4 regions of the Neobacillus sp. Fa239 genome follow, and region 2 is predicted to be linked to each of the others. Evidence: predicted binding sites of a transcription regulator. Region 2 holds the regulator's gene; each other region holds the start of a gene.
What was found. The regulator Rex, encoded in region 2, represses fermentation and respiration genes when NADH is low (regulators of the CRP and FNR family bind a similar motif). The targets are predictions, from matches to a motif close to TTGTGAAATATTTCACAA.

Region 1: the regulator Rex is predicted to act here: its motif matches at 1,812-1,829, upstream of hcp (hydroxylamine reductase).
Region 3: the regulator Rex is predicted to act here: its motif matches at 1,740-1,757, upstream of ACZ5XR_RS28400 (ubiquinol oxidase subunit II).
Region 4: the regulator Rex is predicted to act here: its motif matches at 1,579-1,596, upstream of ACZ5XR_RS16580 (formate/nitrite transporter family protein).

Annotation. Positions count from the first base shown of each region.
Region 1 is NZ_AP041611.1:2,359,106-2,362,953, forward strand. Features, by position in the region: gene hcp (hydroxylamine reductase) at 1-1,659, opposite strand, end outside; gene ACZ5XR_RS11295 (hypothetical protein) at 2,130-2,390, shown strand; gene ACZ5XR_RS11300 (ComEC/Rec2 family competence protein) at 2,488-3,345, opposite strand; gene ACZ5XR_RS11305 (cysteine hydrolase family protein) at 3,674-3,848, shown strand, end outside.
Region 2 is NZ_AP041611.1:9,100-12,947, reverse strand. Features, by position in the region: gene ACZ5XR_RS00070 (cytoplasmic protein) at 1-586, opposite strand, end outside; gene ACZ5XR_RS00065 (YhbD family protein) at 599-1,222, opposite strand; gene ACZ5XR_RS00060 (redox-sensing transcriptional repressor Rex) at 1,342-1,998, opposite strand; gene moaC (cyclic pyranopterin monophosphate synthase MoaC) at 2,034-2,519, opposite strand; gene ACZ5XR_RS00050 (ABC-F family ATP-binding cassette domain-containing protein) at 2,692-3,848, shown strand, end outside.
Region 3 is NZ_AP041612.1:12,329-16,176, forward strand. Features, by position in the region: gene ACZ5XR_RS28395 (cbb3-type cytochrome c oxidase subunit I) at 1-658, opposite strand, end outside; gene ACZ5XR_RS28400 (ubiquinol oxidase subunit II) at 675-1,676, opposite strand; gene ACZ5XR_RS28405 (spore germination protein) at 2,285-3,739, opposite strand.
Region 4 is NZ_AP041611.1:3,414,208-3,418,055, forward strand. Features, by position in the region: gene ACZ5XR_RS16575 (aminopeptidase P family protein) at 1-592, opposite strand, end outside; gene ACZ5XR_RS16580 (formate/nitrite transporter family protein) at 730-1,554, opposite strand; gene ACZ5XR_RS16585 (HAD family hydrolase) at 1,792-2,619, shown strand; gene ACZ5XR_RS16590 (TerC family protein) at 2,704-3,429, opposite strand; gene ACZ5XR_RS16595 (hypothetical protein) at 3,657-3,848, opposite strand, start outside.

The DNA of each region.
Region 1 (3,848 bases), 2.4 Mb from region 2:
TTCTTTAATTTCGATTGAGCTATTCATGAACATTTCCATGTCGTCTTTTGTATTTGAAATGCCGCCTACACCAAAATTCTCAATTAAGAAGTTCGTTACGTTTGGTGATAAGAAAGCTGGTAATGTTGGTCCAATGTGAATATTTTTCACACCTAAGTAAAGTAAAGATAAGAAAACGATAACCGCTTTTTGCTCATACCATGCGATATTGTAAGATAACGGTAATTCATTTACACTTTCTAATCCGAATGCCTCTTTCAGCTTCAATGCCGTCATGACAAGAGAGTAAGAATCGTTACATTGACCAGCATCAAGTACCCGTGGAATTCCGTTGATATCACCTAAATCTAGCTTATTGTATCGATATTTTGCACAACCGGCTGTTAAAATGATTGTATCTTTTGGAAGCTCTTCGGCAAACTCTTTATAATAAGTTCTGATCTTATGGCGACCATCACAGCCAGCCATTACAAAGAATCGTTTAATATCACCGTTTTTCACAGCTTCAACCACTTGATCAGCTACTTGAGCCACTTGATTATGCGCAAATCCTCCAATAATTTCACCTTTTTCAATTTCTACAGGTGGTTGGCATTTCTTTGCATGCTCAATCATAACGGAGAAATCTTTTGTACCATCTTCATTTTTAGGAATATAGGTTACACCTTCAACAGCTGTGGCACCAGTGGTATACATTCTTTCTTTATAAGATTCCTTTGGTGGTACAATACAGTTTGTTGTCATTAAAATCGGACCGTTAAAGCTCTCGAATTCACGAGTTTGTTCCCACCATGCATTTCCGTAGTTACCGACAAAGTGATCATATTTTTTGAATGCTGGGTAATAGTGCGCTGGCAGCATTTCACTATGTGTATACACATCTACTCCCGTGCCTTCTGTTTGTTTTAATAACTCTTCCATATCTTTCAGGTCATGACCGCTAACTAAAATCCCCGGATTTTGACGGACACCAATGTTTACTTTCGTCATTTCAGGATGACCATATGTGGATGTATTCGCTGTATCTAGAAGTTCCATGGCATGAACGCCGTATTTTCCACATTCCATTGATAGTTCAATCAATTGTTCCATACTTACGGAATCATCTGTGATCTTGGCAAGTGCTTTTTGCATAAACGCATTTAGCTCTTCATTTTCATAGCTAAGATTTGCCGCATGCTCTAAATAGGCAGCCATTCCTTTCAAACCGTAGGTCACTAACTCTCTTAATGAACGAATATCTTCATCTCTAGTAGCTAAAATACTAACTTCCCCAGAAGCAGATTTCATTTCAAGCTGATGATTTGTTTCACCATACCAAGTGACAAAATCGCTATTATTGTCAAAAGTGTATCCTGCATGATTGATTGCCGCTTTAATTTCTTCCCGGAGCTTTAATCCTTCTCTTACTGTATTAAAAAATTCATTTTTATCCCAGTTTGCATTGGTAATCGTCATAAAAAGACCATTGATGACGAACTCATCTGTTTTCTTTTGATTAATTCCGATTTCACGAGCCATTGTATTCACAATCGCTATTCCCTTAATTGTGTAAATCAATAAATCTTGCATATTTGCTAAATCATCTTTTTTTCCACATACTCCAACTACTGTACAACCTGTTCCTTTTGCGGTTTCTTGGCATTGAAAACAAAACATACTCATTTTTAAATTCCTCCAGTGATTGATTTTCGATTTTTAATCTTTCTTGTTTCGTGTTAATGATTAAATAAGGATCATAGGTGATTAACAATATAATCAACTTCTATAGTTTGTTATTATAATTTCATTCATTTAATCTTTGGAGTTCTTTATGAATATGTTCACAAACAAGACAAAAAGATTTGAACTCTTCGTGACAAAATGATGAGGATATAAATGAGTAGATAAAACAAGCAACTGAATCCTTATAGAAGTAACGAGGGTTTTAGTAAAGAAGGGAGAAGGGAAATTGGTAAGCACACATTCGAAATTGGGTTTTGTGTTGGAATGCCATTTTTCAGGAAAAGAGGGGAAATCGTGGTTATAATACATACCTATTACAAACGCAACCATAGCCATGGCTGAACATAGACGGGAAAGATGTGGAAGATTATACTATAGATAAGAAAAAAGAAAGAGGATCCCGCATGAAAATGAAAAAAGTTATATTGCCCCATGGATTCAACTTATTCATTCACCCGAAATGCTCGGTATTCATCGATACGGACAATCCGGACGATTATCTGTTGATGGATTGGGACGGGGATGCAGTTTGCATGATTTTTGTTAGCCAGGAGAGAATTGAAATCAAAAACAGCCGGTACGACCTTCATCATACCATAAACTTCATTTCAAGAAGCGTCACCTTTCATTTGCGACCGGATGATGAGGAAGTTCAGACCCATTAAAAAAGCAGGGATTCTTTACCTGCTTTTTTATTCTTCCACAATAAGCTACGATGAGCCCGTATAACATTGTCGAAAGTAAGGACTTTTCATCTAACTTTCATTTCTCATTCGAAACTAACCATATTTTCTTACCATTTGATTGGGCAATAATTGTCCCATTTAGATCAGTTCTATAAATAGGGACTTTTAAATATTTTAACCGATTGATCACCTCTGCAGAAGGATAATTCTTTGGACCGGCTGTACTAATGACAGCAACTTGTGGCTTGACCGCTTTCAGGAAAGGAAGCGTATTGCCTGTTCTCCCTCCATGGTGTGAGAGTTTAATTACATCCGCTCGAAGGTTTATTCCCCTATCCATCATTTCAGCTTCACTTTGCTCCCCCGAGTCGCCCATAAGAAGAAAGCGATTCTTTTTATAAATCACCTGTATAACGTTTGAATATTCATTTATACTTTCATAAGTTACAGGTGTTGGAGCAATAAACTTAAAGATAAGATTTTTTTCCAATTCAATAGCCTCATCCAATTGTGGCCTCAATACAAAAATACCATGATCAAATATAGCTTTTTGTAAGCGTATTACTTCAGGTGATGTTTGATCTCTATCTGCCATATAAAACCGATCTACTTTGAAAGTTTGGAGAATGTCAGGCATGGCACCAATATGGTCTCCGTGTGGGTGAGTAACAATGACTAAATCTAAGGTTTTAACGCCTTGAGTTTTTAAGTAAGAAATAACTTTTTGTTTAGTTTTATAAGGACCTGAATCAATTAGAATGTTTTTCCCTTCTGGGGACTGAATCAAAATAGCATCTCCCTGACCGACGTCAATAAAATTCATTTTTAAAATGTTATTGTTTGAATGAGAAATCTCAGCATTTACCGGAAGTGAAAAACTCATAATGAGAAAGCAAGTAATGGTGATGGCGATTATTTTCATTTTAGCGAACAAGTGATTTCACCTCTGAAAAAGGAATGGCAGTCATCTAATCGTATTTAATAACTATATTTTCCTAAAGCCGAATATTTATTTTTCGAATTCAGTTCTATTGAAGAAAAGACCTTCCGTAAGTTATACAATAATCCTTCATCAATTAAATGGCAGGATCGTTTAAGTACATTTCTTCACAAAGTTATTTTAGCTATTCAAATGTTTTCTATTTTACCTGCTTATTGAAGATTAGATTTTTTGGGGAACGAATGGTAACCGTACCTTGACGGGGGTTAATAGACCTATATGCATGTTGTAATATTAGTGGCATCGAATTGGAATAATAAGCATGGTAAAGGGGGTGAAAAGGTTGGAAAAATTAAAAAAGAACTTGGAACGGAAAAACACGATCATCATCGTCGTAGATCTGCAAAACGATTATTGCCATCCCGGTGGAGCGATTGCCAAAAGTGGAAGCGACGTTAGCGCGGTCAAAAAAATGATACCGAGCTTACGCAGCTTGT
Region 2 (3,848 bases):
TGTCAATTTTATCCCCTTCAATTAATTCCGTTTCTAACTGTGTATTGAAGAATGGCTTGAATAATGTACCGATTAATGACCCTTTATGCTGCTTAACGGTTATCGTTTGGCCGCCAATTTCTTTAGCCCTGCAATCTCCATAAATCTGCACATCAATTAGATCCGCATTTAAAAGCCCGCCAATGGTAAAGCGATATTTTGCTTTAAACTTCTCAGCTTCGCAATCTTCTCCTACTTTTAAGATGCCGTGAATGATGACTTCTTCCCCTTTTAATTTTCCGCCAACAGTAGCATGACCGGAAACCTTTAAATGTTCCACTTGAACGTTTTGGTCGATTTTAGCCGACCCATCCACAGTCATCTTCTGACTTTCGATACTCGCATGGAACTTTGCATTACCATTGATCTTCATCTTTTCTGACTTTACATTCCCCTTGATGACCCCTGAACCATTGCAATCAAATAGGCTGCATTCAACATCACTATTGATTGTTCCTCTTCCGTTTAACGTTACATCATGGAATTGTCCGCCGTTCGAGGCCCCTATTCCATTAATAACCAGATCTCCTCTATTTTTTACTTCCATTTTCATTCTCCTTTATAGTAATTTCGATTTAATTTCTTCGATACACGCCATCAGAGAAAGCTGAGCAACCATTTTTGTTCCCCGCTCTAAATGGAAACCCTCTGCGTTTAGCAATAAAAGACAAGAAGAGACACCCAGCTTTCTCGTAATCACCAATTCTCCGCTTTTTTGCTTAAGCTCCTGACGATGATCAATGAGCAGCTGCAGCAGCATGGTCCCCTCATCCAAATTGATTTCCCCTGATTGTAGAAGCTTTTCTAGAACAAATAATTCAAGCATTCTTGAAAAATTGAAATTCAAACTGCCTTTTTCCTGCTCTAAATAAAAATTGGCGACTGTTGTCGAAACAATGTTACGTTTTATTAATTCATCCTTCGATAAATTTAAGTCGGTTACGCTTGGGGAAAACATGTTTGCCAGCTCATCCAAGGATAAGTTTTCTTTCATCGTTTGAATTTTATTAATTCGATCTAACATCTTTTCTTTTGGAAAAAAAGTTTCTTGGCCGGTAAAGGTCGATTTCCGAACAAACCACTCCTCAGGGATTAGATCCTTTCGTTTCCATCTATATAACTGTCCATATGATATTCCGGCCAAATCTAATAATTCCTTTTTCGATATTAACTCCTCGCTCATATTGATAACCCCTTTCATAAAATCAATGTAACATAACACTGTTACGTTGTAAAGACAGGAATAAAATCCCTTAATCAATAAAAAAAGCCTTTCTACTTTTCGTAGAAAGGCCTCTTTCTTTACAATTCATCCATTTCTATTGTCGGATAATGCTTTAAAAAATAAACGAGCGATTGCAGCTCCACTGCCAAGTCAATGTGATGAACTCTAATGGATGATGGGACATTTAACCTTGCAGGAGTAAAATTCAAGATCGCTTTGACATTGGCTTTGACAAGCTTATCGGTAATCATTTGGGCCACTGGAGCAGGAACGGTCAGAATCGCCACTTGAATCTGTTCTTTCATGATTTGCTCTTCTAAATCATCCATGTGGTAGACTGGCACATCCCCAATCGTTGTGCCCATTTTATTTGGGTCGACATCAAAGGCGCACTGAATCTTCGTATTATTATTTTTTAAAAAATTATAATTTAAAAATGCTGTACCAAGATTACCTACACCAATTAACGCTACCTTTGTTAATTCATCTTGATCGAGTGTTTTCCGAAAAAAGGTTAACAGGTAGTTGACATTATACCCGTACCCTTTTTTTCCTAAAGCCCCGAAATACGAAAAATCCCTGCGAATCGTTGCCGAGTCTACTTTCACTGCCTCGCTTAATTCCGCTGATGAAACTCTTTGTTTCCCGGAAGCACTCAGATTTTGTAAAAATCGATAATATAATGGAAGTCGTTTTGCTGTCGCCTGTGGAATTTTCATTGTATCATTCGTCATGTTCTCCTACACCCCCATGAATGGATTTGTATCCTTTAATTCCTTTTAAAATCACCATGTTTACCGCCCGTTTTCTCTACTAGATAAGTCGGGCCGATCACCATGCCTTTATCCACTGCTTTACACATATCATAAACGGTTAACGCACATACAGTCGCAGCTGATAGCGCTTCCATTTCCACACCGGTACTGCCCTTTGTTTTCACAACAGCCTCAATGTTTAACTTATACAGCTCCTCTTGGTCCCTGCTCCAAGAGAATGAGACATTAATACCTGTCAAAGGAATGGGATGGCACATCGGAATCAAATCCCATGTTTTTTTCGCGGCCATAACGGCTGCTACCTGAGCAACGGCTAAAACATCGCCTTTTTTCATTTGATTATTCGTAATTCTATCATAAATTTCTTTATTGACAGTGATGCTTGAATGGGCCAATGCTGTACGTGCCGTTTCCGGCTTATCACTTACATCAACCATTTTCGCCCTGCCCTCTTCATTAAAATGAGTAAATTCAGCCATAAAAAAAATCCTCCTATCAAATCATACACTATTTTTTCGTTCATGTGTGTGAAACTTTGAGCGAATTAAGACAAATTTACAGTAATTTCTTATTCCCTAGTCGAATTATCGCACTTATTGCCGATATAAGGGGAATAAGGTACACTATTTTTAAGTAATAGAGGTGAATAGAATGATTTTATTACAGGTTAATCAACTAGCAAAATATTATGGCGCTGACCTTATTTTATCGAATATAAAACTTGAATTACAAACCCGGGACCGCGTTGCCCTTGTAGGAAGGAACGGTGCCGGAAAATCCACCCTTTTGAAAATGATTGCCGGATTCATATCGCACGACAGCGGTGAGATCATCAAGCCGAAAGATGTAACAATCGGCTATCTGGCCCAAAATACCGGATTAGAATCGAATTTGTCGATTTGGGATGAAATGTTGACCGTGTTTGAAGACCTTAGAGCGATGGAAAAATCGCTTCGGAGGCTTGAAGAACAAATGGCGGACCCGGAAATTAGCAGCTACGATAGAATATTAAAGGAATATGACCAGCTCCAAGTAAAATTCAAAGAACAGGGAGGATATCAATATGAAGCTGATATCCGCTCTGTCTTACATGGATTAAATTTTTCGAACAGCTCGCTCATGATATCCAGTTTAAGCGGTGGTCAAAAAACCCGTCTGGCCTTAGGAAAGCTTCTGTTAACAAAGCCTGATATCCTAATTTTAGACGAACCGACAAACCATCTTGATATCGACACCTTAACTTGGCTTGAGCAATATCTGCAAGGTTATGATGGAGCAATTTTAATTGTTTCCCATGACCGCTATTTTTTAGATAAAGTGGTGACGCAGGTTTACGAGGTTTCCCGCAGACAAATTCAAAAATTCATTGGAAACTATAGTTCCTACCTGGATCAAAAAGCAGTCAATTACGAACGGGATATGAAGCTATATGAAAAGCAGCAGCAAGAGGTTGCGAGTCTGCAAGACTTTATCGCCCGGAACCTTGCCCGTGCTTCAACGACGAAACGTGCTCAAAGCCGCCGGAAAAAGCTTGAAAAAATGGAACTGATGGACCGTCCCCTAGGCGACGAAAAGTCCGCCTCCTTCTCGTTTGAGATTGAGAAACAAAGCGGTAATGATGTCCTGATGGTTGATTCACTCGCTGTCGGATATAACGGCGAAATCGTTTCGGAGGAAATTTCATTTCGGGCATTTAAAGGTGAAAGCATTGCTCTTGTGGGGCCCAATGGGATTGGGAAATCGACATTATTAAAAACGATTATTAAAAAGCTTCCGGAACTTGGTGGTACCGTCCGATATGGGACAAA
Region 3 (3,848 bases), on a different replicon from region 2:
GCATATCTTTTAGACGCATAGAAGGTGTACGCATTTTTAAAATGGTTACCACAAAGTTAATTCCTGTTGCCAAACTTCCAATACCGGAAATCTGGATTCCCCAAATCCAAAAATTTTGACCAGGACCAGGGCTAAATTGATTTTCCGATAAAGGCGGGTATGAAAGCCAACCTGCATCCGCAGAACCGCCGATAACAAACGAAATATTAAAAAGCATGGCTCCCATGAGGAACAACCAAAAACTTACAGCGTTTAACATAGGATAAGCAACATCCCGGGCACCAATTTGCAACGGAACGACCATATTGAATAAGGCAAACATAAATGGCATAGCCATAAATAAAATCATAATCGTTCCGTGTGTTGTGAAAATCTCATTATAATGTTCAGATTCTAAAAAGTGATTGTTAGGAATAGCTACTTGAAGCCGCATCAAGACAGCATCTACTCCACCACGAAAAAGCATAAGCAGTGCAGACAAAAGATACATAATTCCGATCTTTTTATGGTCAACAGTGGTGATCCATTCTCGCCATAGCCATCCCCATTTTTTAAAGTAGGTCAGGGTAAAAATAATGGCAATAGACGCCAAAACAATGGAAACATCCGCCCCATAAATCATGGGATCGCCTGTTACAAAAAAACCCGATGTATTCATGCTAAAATTCCTCCTATTAATTATTTTTAGACTTCATATCCATGCCGGACATTGAGTTACTATTGCCCATCTTCATCCCGGACATTGAGTTACTATTGCCCATCTTCATCCCGGACATAGAGTTGCTATCACCCATATTGCTCATATGATAATAAGAACCGCCGTTTTTATTGACAATTGACTCAAACAATCCTTTCGGGTAAGATGAAAAGCTTACTTCTTTTGCTAGACCTGGTTTGGACAGGTTTTTATAGCCTGCATCGGTTAAAGCAGGAGAGTCTTTCTTTATGCCAGTTGCCCATTTATCATATTCAGCCTGACTGACAGCTTTGACTTTGAATTGCATATGAGCAAATCCTTTTCCGGTAAAGTTAGCACCAGTTCCGAAATAATTTCCTTTTTTATCTGCCTGCAGCCATAATCCCATAGACATGCCAGGCATCGTATATTCCATACCACCCAATTGTGGTACCCAGAAAGAGTTCATTGGTGCATCAGCGGTTAAAATGAATTGAACAGGAACACCTGCAGGAATTTCAGCATAATTGACCGTCGCAATCTTTTTGCCTGGGTAAGTAAACAACCATTTCCAATCCATTGAAGTAACTTGAACTGTAATCGGAGTGACATTTTTCACAGGTGGCTTAGTTAAATTATTCGTTGTTTTTGCAGTAAAAACTCCGAGTATAGCGACAAGTATAATTGGAATACCCCACCAAACAATCTCAAGTACTTTGCTATCATCCCATTCAGGTTTATAAGGAGCTTTATTGCCGGGTATATCCCGATAACGGATTGCAATATAAACAAATATACCTATAACGGGAATAATGATGATTGCACACAAAATAACTGAAATGATAATTAACTTTAACTCTTGTTGACCAACAGGTCCTTTTGGGTAGAGCACTATATATTGGCTGCTATCACAACCTGACAATAGGGCCAATCCTAATAAAGCTAAAATAGAAAACTTAGCATAACGTATCCAATTTTGCACTTTCCTTTCCCCTTTCATTTTGAATGCTCCTTTTTCAAACATAAACAATATGATAATAATAAAAATAGAGTAATAGTTTTCTTGTGAAATTATTCACATTAAAAGTCATACTATTTCGATCAAGAATGTACTTTAAACAATACATACTTCCTAGTAGGTACTTACAAATAATAGATAATTCAACAATCTCTCTATAAGAACAACTCCTTTACCACTTTTAAAAAATCGAGAGTTCATACACATTATGAAAATAAATATTAATTTTCCCTTTTACAGAGTTGGGCTCTTAGTCCACTTGTTTATAATAAAGGATTTTTTAATTTTATAACCATCCAATCAATCATTTTTTAAACCATCCATTTCACAAATAGAAAATAATAATGCCGTGCTACTGCCTCCATTCCAACCTAAAGAAAATAAATAGGCAGTAAAACCCGAATAAGGTTCCACTGCCCTTCCGATGAACTACCTAAATCTGTTGTTGTAAATTTAAAGGACTACCTCAATAGCCCTTAATAAAACGACTTTATTTTTTCTATTCAAAATTAAAATATTACTAACATAAAATATAGGAAAAATTTGACTTAATAAAATAAGTGACTTCTAAAGATCGAACAGAACTCTGCTCATTCTTTCTTCTCTTTTGACGGAAAGGTATGAGGACTATTGGTAATATCATCTAGATTCCCTCGGTAAAAGGTATCCTTCCATTCGTTAGGATTTAACGGAATTAGCGGAGCTAAATAAGGAACGCCCAAGGATTTTAAACTGGCAGCATAAATAATCAATAATAAGCTTACAATTCCAAGGCAACTTAAACCAAAGAAGCTTCCGATAATAAATAAAAGGAATCGTAAAGAGATTACAGTACTTAAAAAGCCTCTAATAAGTAAGGGATAGCCAGTAATAAAACACACCCCTACAATAAAAAGTGAGAGCGGATGAACCAATTTAGAACTCAAGGCTGCATCCCCTACAATGATTGTACCCAGTATCGATAAACTAAAAACCGTACTCTTGGGTAATCGAAAGGAAGCCTCATTGATGAGATGTAACAGAATCAAAAGGATTAATACTTCTGCCCAAATTGGGATAAGTGTATGAGATAATAATGAGGATTTCAAATCATGATCCGGAAGAACATCTTTATGGAATCTCATTATGGCAGTATATAATCCAGGCAAATAAATTGTGGTAAGAAAACAAAGAAAACGCAGAGGACGAGTAATAAATCGACCAAACTTACCATAATAGTCATCAGGGGTCTGAAAAAATTGCCAAAATACCGTTGGCACAATAATTGCTTCTGGAGTCCCATCAACAAGGATCGCAATCCTTCCTTCGTATAAAGCAGCTGCAATACTATCGGGTCTTTCTGTCGAGAGTGTAAGGGGAAAAAATGTTTTTCTTTTACCTTCGATATAATCCTCAATAATCCTAGCTTCCAACAAATATTTTACATTAATTCGTTGAATTCGATTCATTACTTCTGTTACGTTTTTTTCGGTAGCTATTTCCCTAATATAAACAATTGATACATCTGTTTTTGATAGGATTCCTACTTTCATGGAACGGATACATAGCTTAGGTGTTTTCACAAGACTTCTGATTAGGTTTAGGTTCGTTTTTAGTTTTTCCGAACAACCAATTAACGGTCCCCTATAAACCTTTTCATTGACTGCTTCCGCAACATGCCTTTCCTTCCACTGAGCAGTTTCGGTAATGATTCCTTTTGTATTTTGATCGAGAAGGATTACCGCTTTTCCTAATAGCACCCCGTCTATCAGGGGCTGAAACGATTCCACAACCTCAACATCTGCTGTTTTGATATGGTGATAGGCGATTTCGTCGATAAAAGCTTCATCATCATTTGCACTGTTCAAAGATAATAATGGAACAACCAGATATTCTTGTATTTTTTCCGTATCTGCAATTCCGTCAATATACAGAATCGCACCATCTATATAAGGTCTGCTGCCAATTTTCAATATTCGGATCCGTAAATCGGAAACATAGTCAAGTATCTTTTGGAAGATCTCAATGTTTTCTTTTAACGATTTAGTTATATTTTTATTGGTCAAAATCTTTCTCCTCGAATATACAAATATATACTTGCTCCTATTTATAAAGGTAATCACAAACAGAATTGCTATTCTTGAAATGACGGAATTTTTTGAGCAACACCTCATT
Region 4 (3,848 bases), 2.3 Mb from region 2:
CATGGCTCATTAAGTTTTTGATCCCATCATAAGTAATCGCAATGGCCTTCTTAATTTCTTCAACTTCCTCAGGCGTTTTATAAACGCGTAACTCGCAGACAAATGGATAAACATTTTTTAATTGCAGGTATGGATAATTAGCTTGGATTTTACTAGCAAATTGTTGAGCTTTTGTTGTTTGCTGACCTAATTCTCTTCTTTCAAGGTCTAAATACAGATTCGAAATTGAGTTGGTCAATAGAGTCCGAGTCAAGAAGGAATCGAATTGCTCGATGAATTGAATATTGTTAATTCCGGATATTTCCGCAGCATCTTCTTTTGAAATAGTCTTTCCCACCCATTTTTCTAAGACAGGGTCTGATTTTTCAATAAACAGATACTCTTCTACTTTTTTATTTGTTTTATGTACAAGAAAGATAATATTAGGTTCGTCTATTCCTGTTAAGTAATAGAAGTTACGATTAGGAACGAACTGATATTCCTCATCAGCAGATTTTTGTGGAGCTTTTCCAGCAAACATGACAAGCAGAGAATTCTCCTCAAAATTCTCATATAAACGATGACGGTTTTTCTCATAAAAATCCTTCTGCATTTCATTACCTCTTTTCAAATAGGAGTGAACAACACTCTTTAACTATACTATATTATGTAAAAATTCATACTAAATAATTTTCCTTAAGTGATAAAATAAATAATAGAAGCTGCCTCATATAGGTAGCCCCCAAAATCCTATCTTCCAGAGCTTTTAACCATTTGATGGATCACCTTTGGTTCATTGTGCTGCAGGTCTTTTTTCTTATAGGCATGGAAGTACGCCATGGCGATGAACACAGACCCTCCAACCGCATTTCCTAAAAAGACCGGGATAAAGTTTTGCAAGTATTCCCACCACGTAAAATGTCCTGCAAATATCGCAGCTGGAATGACGAACATATTCGCAACTACGTGTTGAAAGCCTATCGCCACAAATGTCATCGTTGGAAACCAAATCCCCACTATTTTTCCAGCCATATCATTTGCACCATAGGATAGCCAGACAGCCGCTGCCACCAGCCAGTTACAGCCAATTCCTGAAATGAAAGCCTGCAAAAAGGATGCCTCCAATTTATGCTGTGCAATATTAACGGTTTTGTTCAAAAACGGTGCTGTTTCCGTCATCCCGATTAAATGTCCGAAAAAATAGGCTACAAAAACGGCCCCGATAAAATTGCTCACCGTAACAAGAAACCAATTTAAAAGAACCTGCCTCATACTCACCTTATTAGCCATGCGCGCAATGGGAACGGCCATCATATTCCCTGTCAGCAGTTCTCCCCCAGCCAATAAGGTTAGAATTAACCCGATTGGAAAAACAGATGCACCTATTAAACTGCTTAATCCTTGTAAAGAATCAGGTAAGGGAGCTGTTACCCGGATAAAAAGTAAATAGCCTAAAGCGATAAATGCTCCGGCTTCAAAGCCTAAAATAAGGGTTTGAAAAGGAGCGAGTTTCGTTTTTTTGACCCCATTTTCCACTGTAATTTCCATAATTTTTTCCGGTTTGCTGAACGACATAAGAATGACTCCTTTAGATTTTTTATGTGAAATATTGAACATACTTTATTTTAACCTATCCCACATCACAACCGCTGTGAACGTTTTTTTAATTTTTCCATCTAAATATTAATCTCACCTATTTGTAAGATAAAATTGGTTAGGACTAAAAATGATTCCAGTGCTTGTAAAACCCCATTTGGTGTTCATTCTGTTATAGTAGTTTTAATGAAGAAATTGAAAGAGGGGAGTACAAAGATGAAATGTATCTCAATTGATTTAGATGGAACGCTATTAAACTCTGAACATGTGATATCGGAAGAAAATGTGAAAGCCTTAAAGGAATTACAGGAACAGGGCCATTGCCTGATTTTAAACACAGGCCGGGCGTTGGCAGATGTGATTCATCTAAAAGCGGTTCAAGATTTGGAGATTCCGATTTTTTGTATAAACGGTTCAATTATCTATTCTGAAATGCGTGAAATGATGTATGAAGCGACAATACCGCTTTCAATCTATAAGGAAGTATTTTCGATTTTGAAGAGTTTAGGAGTAGGCATTCTTGTTTACACAAACCAGGGCGGCTATCCTTCAACATTGCCTTCATTGCGTGATAAAAGTAAAAAGGAGATTGATGATTATTTTCGATCCTATAATTATGACGAAATTTTCGGACTGGAAAATCTAAAAATCTATAAACTTATTGCTTTGGTTCATTTTGATCAACTCGAAAAAATAGAAGAAATTAAATCAACTTTATCAGATAAATTTCCCATTAATATGGCTTCATCATTTCCTAATAATGTCGAAATTACATCAAACCAGGCTCATAAAGGAAAAGCCATTCTGCGTTACCAGCAAATGATGAACATATCCTTCGATGAAATTATAGCCTTTGGAGACGGCGGAAACGACCTCGGGCAATTTGAAGTCGCTAGCACATCTGTCGCAATGGGAAATGCCCCCCACTATGTTCAACAAAAAGCAGACATCATTACAAAGACAAATGAAGAAGATGGTGTCGCCTATGCATTACGTCACCTCTTACAATTAACTGGTGGAAAACAAGAAATTCCTTCAAGGTGATGGGGACACGTAATGGGGCCACATAATGGGGTCAGACCCCCGGCACGGTACTGCGTTAAAGCGCCGGGGGTCTGACCCCAATTATTAATATGTTTCACTGCCTGATTTTCTAAAAAGATGTACAAGAAATGTTCCTAAGAAGATCATAATGATGACACTAAAGAAGATCATTTCATCCATATGAAAGCCGAATGCGGATACGATCATTTTTATTCCAATGATTGCAATTAAGACAAATGCAGTTGTTTCGAATTCGGGTACTTTTTCAATCAAAGCCAGCAGGATATGGGCCACTCCACGCATCATTAAAATTCCTAATATTCCTCCAAGAAATAAGACCCATTCTTGATTCGAAACCCCAAAGGCGGCCATGACACTGTCAAAGCTGAAAGAAATATCCATAAGTTCGACGGTTAACACCGTTCGCCAAAAGCTCATTTTTTTAGAGCGAACCTCGTCTTCTTCTTCTTTCCTCTGAATCATATTTTGAAAGACAATCCATAGCAAATAGTGACCGCAGACAATCTTGATCCAGGCAATATTGATGAGGGAAACCCCCAAGCCAATCACCAAAATCCGAAAAAAATAGGCCCCGAAAATACCGTAAAACAGGGCTTTTTTCCGCTGATACTTTGGAAGATGCTTCACCATTACGGCTAAAACGAGAGCATTATCAGCAGACAATAATCCTTCAAGAATAATGAGCGTGCCAATAACTCCCCAACTAGCAGGGCTAAAAATGGCCTTTTCAAAAGCATCCAGTGAAAAAAATGTACTATAATTTTGGATTATTTCATGCAGGAACTCCATCCAGATTTTAGACTCCCTTTCCACAAGTTCAAGAAGCAGCCAAGCTCGTCCTCATTACACATGAGCTTTTCCTTGGTTCTTCTTAATTAAATGTATGAAGAGTCCTTGAATATATGTCCTAAATATTTGTTGGGCCTTATCTTTACCGCTTTAATGGACTGGGGGACTGTCCCCCACTGCTCTACCGCTTTAATAGACCCGGGGAACTGTCCCCCTAAACTTGCCCACTAAACGCGTTTAAAGCCTTCTTCCACTAAAAATATTTCGGCTTCTTCATATGTTGCGAAAGTTTCTTCAAGATTTAGGCCGAAATAAATATTCCATGTTTCGTCTTCATTTATTAGCAAAAGTGTTTCATTCTGGTCATTCAACCACCGTTCTTCTTTTAGGTCACCAATTATTGCTGCTTCCTCAACAGG